2 regions of the Halomonas sp. B23F22_10 genome follow, and region 2 is predicted to be linked to the other one. Evidence: riboswitches for the same ligand, from Rfam matches in the RefSeq annotation. Region 2 holds a riboswitch; the other holds the start of a gene.
What was found. Region 2 has a riboswitch for thiamine pyrophosphate ahead of thiC (phosphomethylpyrimidine synthase ThiC). Riboswitches for the same ligand answer to the same signal wherever they lie in the genome.
Positions count from the first base shown of each region.

Region 1 (4,130 bases), on a different contig from region 2:
TCATGAGCGCCCCCGCGGTGCGCGTCGCCAAGACCATGCGCTCCCCCTCGGGCGATACCATCACCGTCTTCGACCTGCGCTTCAACAAGCCCAACGAGGACCTGATGAGCGAGAAGGGGGTTCACACCCTGGAGCACCTGTTTGCCGGCTTCATGCGCCAGCACCTGAACGGCGACGGCGTCGAGATCATCGATATCTCGCCCATGGGCTGTCGCACCGGTTTCTACATGAGCCTGCTGGGCAGCCCGAGCGAGCAGAGCGTTGCAGAGGCTTGGCAGGCCGCCATGCACGATGTGCTGAACGTCGAGCGCATGGAGGAGATTCCCGAGCTCAACGAGCATCAGTGCGGTACCTACGTGATGCACTCCCTGGAGGAGGCGCAGGAGATCGCCCGGAGCATCATCGACCAGGGCATCGGGGTCAACCGGAACGACGACCTGGCCCTCAGCCCCGAGAAGCTCAAGACGCTCGGCAACGACCTGGGCTGAGTGCCCCGCCGTCCGCCGCGCTCAAGGGGCGCGGCGGCAGCAATGATCCCCCCACCTTCCGCGCCACGCTCAGCGACAGCGTCAGATGCCTCCGCCAAGCGGCGGGGGCATCGTCGGTGTGTCTCCAGCATCGGGCTGGATCGGACCGCGTCTTCGAAACCGCGGGATGAGCCAGCCGATGGCCTCCTGCCGCGTCGAGGCTGACGGAACCCCTAGCCCGTCGCGGTTGCGGCAGAAAAGCGCCGCGCGGCGGCCTCCGGGTCCGGGGTGCCGCAGATCGCCGAGACCACCGCCAGGCCGTCGGCACCGGCGCGGCGCACCGCCTCGATGTGCTCGACCTTGAGCCCGCCGATCGCCACCGTGGGCAGCGGGCTGGCGGCGGCCAACGCCGCCAGCCCGTCGACGCCCAGCGGCGCGGCGTGGTCCTGCTTGGTGGCCGTGGCGAACACCGGACCGAGGCCCAGGTAGTCGAGGCGTCCGGCGTCCAGCCGGGCCAGCTGCTCGTGGGTCTGTACCGAGAGGCCGAGGATGGCGTCCGGGCCCAGCGCGGCGCGGGCGTCGGCCACTTCGCCATCGTCCTGGCCGATGTGCAGGCCGTCGGCCCGGCTGGCCAGCGCGACCTCGAGGCGGTCGTTGATGATCAGCGGCACGCCGCTGCCGGCCAGCGCGGCCTTCAGGCGGCGGGCGAGCGGGATCATCTCGGCGTCGGAGGCGCGCTTGTCGCGCAGCTGGACGACGCTGACGCCGCCGCGCACCGCGGCCAGCACGGTCTGCTCGACGCCATGGGCGGCGCACAGCTCGGGGTCGGTGACCAGGTAGAGGGACAGATCAAGGCGCATCGGTGAGCTCCAGGCGGTCGGCCAGCGGCGTGGATGGGGAAGGGGAGAGCGTGTCGGGATCGAGAGCATAGAGGGCGTCGAGGAAGGCCACGGCGAAGCTGCCGGGGCCGGCGGCGCTCTCGGCGGCGCTTTCTCCGGCCGCGGCGTAGGCGGCCAGCGCCGCCACCGTGGCCGCGAACGGGTCCTCGGCGCCGGCCAGGAAGGCGCCCACCACGCCGGTCAGGGCGCAGCCCATGGTGGTGACGCGGGGCATCAGCGCATGGCCGCCGGCGACCCGCGCCAGGCGCCGGCCGTCGGTGACCAGGTCGACCTCGCCGGTGACCGCCACCACGGCGCCGCTCTCGCGGGCCAGCGCCACGGCGGCGCGCTCGGCGCTGTCGGCACTGTCGGTGCTGTCCACGCCGCGCCCGCCGCCGCCCTGCCGGGCCAGCGCCAGGATTTCCGAGGCGTTGCCGCGGATCGCGGTCGGCCCCAGCGCCAGCAGCCGGGCCCCGGCCTCGCGACGAAAGCGGGTGGCGCCCACCGCCACCGGGTCGAGCACCCAGGGCGTGCCGGCGCCATTGGCGGCGCGGGCGGCGTCGACCATGGCATCGAGCCAGTGGGGCGAGAGGGTGCCGATGTTCAGCGTCAGGGCGGCGGCCAGGCCGGCGAACTCGGCGGCCTCCTCGCGGGCGTGGACCATGGCGGGCGAGGCGCCCAGCGCCAGCAGCGCGTTGGCCATGAAGTTCATCGCCACGTGGTTGGTGATGTTGTGAACCAGCGGGGTGGTGCGGCGCACGCGCGCCAGATGCGGCGCGGGATCGAGGGAATGCATCGGGCCTCCTGGCGACGGGAGGCGCGGCCGCGAAGTGAGCCGGCACGACTCCCTCCGCCGGCATTATCCGGGTCAGGTGGTGAGGGTGCCTCTCAGCCGTGGCGGATCACCGCCACGGCGCCCCTGTCGTCGGGCCTCACTATCGCCCTTCGCCCGAGGCATGTAAAGCCGGCGAGCGTCGCGTCAGGCGGCCAGCTGGAGCACGATCAGGGTCAGCAGGCTGGCCTGGGCGACGGTCTGCAGATCGGCGGTCATGCCGCTGTCTTCCTCCTCGGGTTCGAGGTGGGAGTCGGCGTTCAGGGAGCGCAGCAGCAAGGCGCCGCCGGCGGCCAGGGCGATCAGCGCCAGCGGCAGGCTGCCCACGCTCCAGGGGCCGATCAGCCATTCGATGGCGAGCAGCAGCGCGCCGCCGAGGGCCAGCCACAGCGGGCGGCGCAGGGCGGCGTCGAGGGAGGGGGAGGCAATGGCGGTCATGGCGGGCTCCTGTCCGGGTTGTCGTTGTCCGATCGATGTCACCACGGTAGCGGCCTTGGCTTACCGTCGGCTTAAGCGACGATAAGGGCCGGGCATGACGATGCCATGTCAGGCGCGGGGCAGCCAGACCCGCACGCGCAGCCCGCCACCGGGGGCGTCGCCCAGCGTCAGGCGGCCACCGTGGCGCTGCACCAGCCGGTCGACGATGGAGAGCCCGAGGCCGGCGCCGGCCCCCGAGCCGCCGCGGTGGAAGCGCGCCAGCGCCTGCTGGCGGCTCGCCTCGGGTATGCCGGGGCCGCTGTCGTCCACCTGCAGCATCAGCGCCCGGGCCTGGGCCGTCAGCGCCACATCGATGCGGCTGCCGGCGGGGGAGTGGCGGATGGCGTTGCCGACCAGGTTCTTGATCAGGGTGGTGACGGCGCCGGGCTCGGTGGTCAGGGTCCAGTCGGCGTCGTCGGCCTCCAGGTGCAGGCTCTGGCCGTGGTCGGTGGCCAGCGGCATCAGCTCGGCCAGCGACTCGCGCACCTCGCGCAGCAGATCGATGCGCTGGTCCGGGGCGCCCTCCTGCTCCGGGTCCAGGCGCGCCAGGGTCAGCAGCTGGCCGACCAGCCGGGTGGCGCGGGCCAGGCCGTCGCGCAGCAGGGTCAGCGCCTCGCGCCGATCCGCCGGATCCTCGGTGGCCAGGGCGTTCTGGGCGTGCAGGTCGAGCACCGTCAGCGGGGTGCGCAGCTCGTGGGCGGCGTCGGCGATGAAGCGTTTCTCGCGGGAGCGCAGGGCGCGGATGCGTGCCAGCAGGCCGTTGAGGGCGCCGACGATGGTGGCCAGCTCGCGGGGCAGCGGATCATCGGGCAGCGGCTTGAGGCGGTGAGGGTCGCGGGCCTCGATCTGGGCGGCCAGCCGCGACAGCGGCCGCAGCCCCCAGCCGATTGCCCACCACAGCAGCGCCCCCAGCGCCGGCAGGCCCAGCAGGTCCGGTACCAGGGTGCGCAGGGCGATGCCGCGGACCAGCTCGCCGCGCACGTCGCCGCGCTCGCCGACCAGCACCCGCAGGTCGCCGTCGCCGAGGGCGAAGACGCGCCACTTGTGCCCCTTCAGGGTCTCGTCGCCGTAGCCCGCGCGGCGTTCGGTGAAGGGCGCGGTCGGCGCGCCGGCGGAGCGCAGCAGCAGTCGCTCGCCGCGCCAGGCCTGGAAGGCCACCTTGCCCTCGTAGCGGTGGCCGTCGTCCGTGCCCGGGGCGTCGCGGCGCAGCGCGCCGTCGAGGCTCGCCAGCAGCCCCTCGCGCCGTGCCTCGGGCAGCGGCGCGCGCACCAGGCCCTCCAGCAGCCGGGCCTGCTGGGCCAGGCGGGCGTCGAACAGCTCCTCGACCTCGTGGGCGGCGTCGCGGTAGCTGGTCACGCCGATCGCCAGCATGCACAGCGCCACCACCAGCAGCACGATGCCCAGGGTGCGGCGGCGGATCGAGCTCATGTCTCGTCCGGCGCCTTGTCCATGATGTAGCCGATGCCGCGCAGGGTG
Region 1 covers NZ_JBIEKF010000007.1:115,556-119,685, reverse strand. Annotated here, with positions in the region: gene luxS (S-ribosylhomocysteine lyase) at 1-488, shown strand, start outside; gene thiE (thiamine phosphate synthase) at 701-1,327, opposite strand; gene thiM (hydroxyethylthiazole kinase) at 1,317-2,141, opposite strand; TPP riboswitch at 2,174-2,276, opposite strand; gene ACGTNF_RS15055 (hypothetical protein) at 2,325-2,615, opposite strand; gene ACGTNF_RS15050 (ATP-binding protein) at 2,724-4,082, opposite strand; gene ACGTNF_RS15045 (response regulator transcription factor) at 4,079-4,130, opposite strand, start outside.
Region 1: another riboswitch for thiamine pyrophosphate. It lies ahead of thiM (hydroxyethylthiazole kinase); the one in region 2 lies ahead of thiC (phosphomethylpyrimidine synthase ThiC).

Region 2 (4,130 bases):
CTTGGGCCCGCACATGGAGCAGAAGTGGGCCACCTTGGCCGAGTCCTTGGGCAGGGTCTCGTCGTGGTACTCGCGGGCGGTGTCCGGGTCGAGGCCGAGGTTGAACTGGTCCTCCCAGCGGAACTCGAAGCGCGCCTTGGAGAGCGCATTGTCGCGGCGCTGGGCGGCCGGGTGCCCCTTCGCGAGATCGGCGGCATGCGCGGCGATCTTGTAGGTGATGATGCCGGTCTTGACGTCGTCCTTGTTGGGCAGCCCCAGGTGCTCCTTGGGCGTCACGTAGCAGAGCATGGCGCAGCCGTACCAGCCGATCATCGCCGCGCCGATGCCCGAGGTGATGTGATCATAACCGGGCGCGATGTCGGTGGTCAGCGGCCCGAGGGTGTAGAAGGGCGCCTCGTCGCACTCGGCAAGCTGCTTGTCCATGTTCTCCTTGATCAGGTGCATGGGCACGTGGCCGGGGCCCTCGATCATCACCTGGACGTCGTGCCGCCAGGCGATGCGGGTCAGCTCGCCCAGGGTCTCGAGCTCGGCGAACTGGGCCTCGTCGTTGGCGTCGGCCACCGAGCCCGGGCGCAGGCCGTCGCCCAGCGAGAAGGCGACGTCATACTGCTTGCAGATCTCGCAGATCTCCTCGAAGTGCTCGTAGAGGAAGCTTTCGCGGTGGTGGTAGAGACACCACTTGGCCATGATCGAGCCGCCGCGGGAGACGATGCCGGTGGTGCGTTTGGCCGTGAGCGGCACGTAGCGCAGCAGCACGCCGGCGTGGATGGTGAAGTAGTCGACGCCCTGTTCGGCCTGCTCGATCAGGGTGTCGCGGAACACCTCCCAGGTCAGGTCCTCGGCCACGCCGCCCACCTTCTCCAGCGCCTGGTAGATCGGCACGGTGCCGATCGGCACCGGGGCGTTGCGGATGATCCACTCGCGGGTCTCGTGGATGTTCTGCCCGGTGGAGAGGTCCATGATGGTGTCGGCGCCCCAGCGGATGCCCCAGGTCATCTTGTCGACCTCGTCCTCGATGGAGGAGGTGACCGCCGAGTTGCCGAGGTTGCCGTTGATCTTCACCAGGAAGTTCCGGCCGATGATCATCGGCTCGGATTCCGGGTGGTTGATGTTGTTGGGGATGATGGCGCGGCCGGCGGCCACCTCGTCGCGCACGAACTCGGGGGTGATCTCGTCCGCCAGGCGGGCGCCGAAGGCCTCGCCCGGATGCTGGTGGCCGAGGATGCGCTCGACCTCTGCCGACCCCAACGCCTGGCGCTTCTGGTTTTCCCGAATGGCGATGAATTCCATCTCCGGGGTGACGATGCCCCGGCGCGCGTAGTGCAGCTGGGTGACGTTCTTCCCTGCCTTGGCCCGGCGAGGCGTGCGGGTCAGCTCGAAGCGCAGCGGGGCGAGCATCGGGTCGTTGGCGCGGCGGCGGCCGTACTCGGAGGTCGGGCCGTCGAGGAGCTCGGTGTCGCCGCGGGCCTCGATCCAGCCGCGGCGCAGCTCGGGCAGGCCGCGGCGCAGGTCGATGGCGGCCTCGGGGTCGGTGTAGGGGCCGGAGGTGTCGTAGACCAGCAGCGGCGGGTTCTGCTCATCCGGGCCCTCGCCGGAGGTGCGGGTCGGCGACAGGCCGATCTCGCGGAAGGGCACGCGGATATCGGGCCGCGAGCCTTCGACGAAGACCTTGCGCGAGCCGGGTAGCGGGGCCACGGCGGCGGCGTCGACGCGGGCGCTCTCGTTGAGGAAATGGGTGGTCTTGCTCATGGTCGTGCTCCCTTGGCTTGAGTGGTTCGTCAGGGAGGACCGTCGGGGAGGACAGGGGCGGCCGACGCCGAGGCGCCGCCGCGTGTCGCTTGATCCCTACGCTGGTCCTAGCCAGTTCAGGTTCAACGGGACCCATGCTCGGGCGCCTCGCGCCGCATGATCTCAGCCGTCTTCAACGGCACCCCGTCAAGCGTGGTGGTGCCCGCCGTGATGGCGGGCCGTGTCATCATCGTTATCTCTTGCATGTGGCTCGGGGCTGATCCGGGGGCAGCTCTCCGAGGAGGCGCTGTGAATACCTCCCTGTACGCTACCGACGCCCTGCTGCGCTCTCGCGTCCTGCTCCGCTTGCAGGGCCGGTGCTGGCCATCCTTGGCCAGCCCGTTCGGAGCAGTGCTCCTCACCCCTGGCGTAGGACCTCCTCTTCGAGCTGCCCCCGGCGCCCCTCATTCACTCGGCAGATATCTCTCAGTCCGCGCGATCCAGCCCCATCTGCCAGAAGTCGATCTCCAGCCGGGTGGCGTCGCGGAACAGCCGCGCCAGCTGGTCGAAGCGCGCCGGCGTCACCTCGGCCAGGCGCGCGTCCAGCCAGGCGATCTCGGCGTACATCGCCCGCTGGAAGTCGTCGCCCCGGTACATGGCGATCCAGGCGTCATAGGGGTTGGCGTCGCCGCGCACGGTGAACGGCTGGGACTGAAGCCAGTTGGCGATCTCGCCGTAGCCCACCAGGCAGGGGGCCAGCGCCACGCGCAGGTCGAGCAGGTCGCCGCGGCTGCCGGCGTCGAGCACGAAGCGGGTGTAGGCCAGGGTGGCGCGAGCCTCGGGCACCGCCGCCAGGTCGTCCTCGCCGATGCCCCAGTCGCGGCAGAAGCCGCGGTGCAGGTCCAGCTCGACGTCGAGGATGGTCTTCAGGCCGTCGAAGGCCTGGCGCAGCTCGTCCAGGTCGCGGCTCTTGTAGGCGGCCAGGGCGTAGGCGCGGGCGAAGTGGATCAGGAACAGGTAGTCCTGCTGCAGGTAGTGGCGGAAGGCATCCGCCTCCAGCGTGCCGGCGCCCAGGGCGCGGACGAAGTCGTGCTCGGTGTAGGCGCGCCAGTCGGCCTGGCAGGCGGCGGTGAGATCACTGAAGCGACGGTCCATCTTGCCTCCGATTCCGATGAGAGCGGATGCCGGAGGGCGTGCATGGCGCACTGGCGTAGCGGAAGCGGGGAGGGAGCGCCGGGCGCAAGGAGGGCGCGCGGGCCCGCCGCCTGATTCCCTACGCCGGTTCACGTGCGGCGTCTGCCACACCCACCCGGATCAGGTTCCACGGGACCAGCGCTGGGTGCTGTCTCGAGCGTTGTCGAGCGCGAACCTGCGCCATCTCAGCCGGTTCCACCGGCACCCCGTCAAGCGAATGGGCCGAGTCTAGCAGCTTGGCGGGCGACGAACATCCCTGTCGTCGCCCCGGCCACGGTGCGACGGCAGCGTGACGGTCATTCGCCCTGGACGGCGCGGGCCTCGGCACTCGCCGACCGCGCCCAGTCGCTGCCGAAGGACTGGATCGGCATCTCGCAGAGCCGCTCGGCCGGGGGCGCGGCGGGCTCGTCGGCGGGCTCGAGATCCAGCGGCGCCGGCTCGGCCTCGAGCACCGCCGGCGGGGCGGTCTCGCCGGGCACCAGCAGCAGGCCGCGCCGGCGCAGGCCACGCCCGATCGTCAGGCTGCTGCTCCAGCGCACCAGCGGCGCGGCCAGCATCAGCCCTAACCACACCGGCGTCAGCCACCAGAAGAAGGTCGGCGTGGCCCACCAGGTCACGCCCGCCCAGCAGAGGCCGATCAGGCTGCCCGGCCAGGTGTGGCGCAGCGCCTCGCGCCAGGGCAGGGCGCGTCCCTCGCGTGACTGGGGGTTCCAGGCCACGGTGCGGCCGCTGAAGACCTCGATCACGAAGCGGCTGTGGAAGACCATCATCAGCGGCGCGATCAGCATCGCGAACAGCGCCTCCAGCAGGGCGCTGGCGACCAGCCTGCCGCGTCCGCCGTAGTGGGACGGCGCCCGGCACAGGGCCAGCACGACGCCCAGCAGCTTGGGCATCAGCAGCATCGCCAGGGTGCCGCCGAGCAGCGGCATGATCAGGTTGGGCGGGGCGATCGGCCAGTCCGGGAACAGCTGGGCGTCGGAGGTGAAGAAGTTGGGCGCGATCAGGGCGCGCAGCAGGGCATCGGCGGTGCTGACCGCGAGGATCGCCAGCCAGATCAGCGACGACAGGTAGGCCAGGGCGCCGCACAGGAAGTGCACCCGGCTGACCAGGTGCAGGCCGCCGGCGCCGAGCAGTCGCAGGTGCTGCAGGTTGCCCTGGACCCAGCGGCGGTCGCGCTTGGCGTAGTCGAGGATATGGCTCGGCATCTC
Region 2 covers NZ_JBIEKF010000001.1:160,884-165,013, forward strand. Annotated here, with positions in the region: gene thiC (phosphomethylpyrimidine synthase ThiC) at 1-1,749, opposite strand, end outside; TPP riboswitch at 1,826-1,945, opposite strand; gene tenA (thiaminase II) at 2,215-2,883, opposite strand; gene mdoH (glucans biosynthesis glucosyltransferase MdoH) at 3,219-4,130, opposite strand, start outside.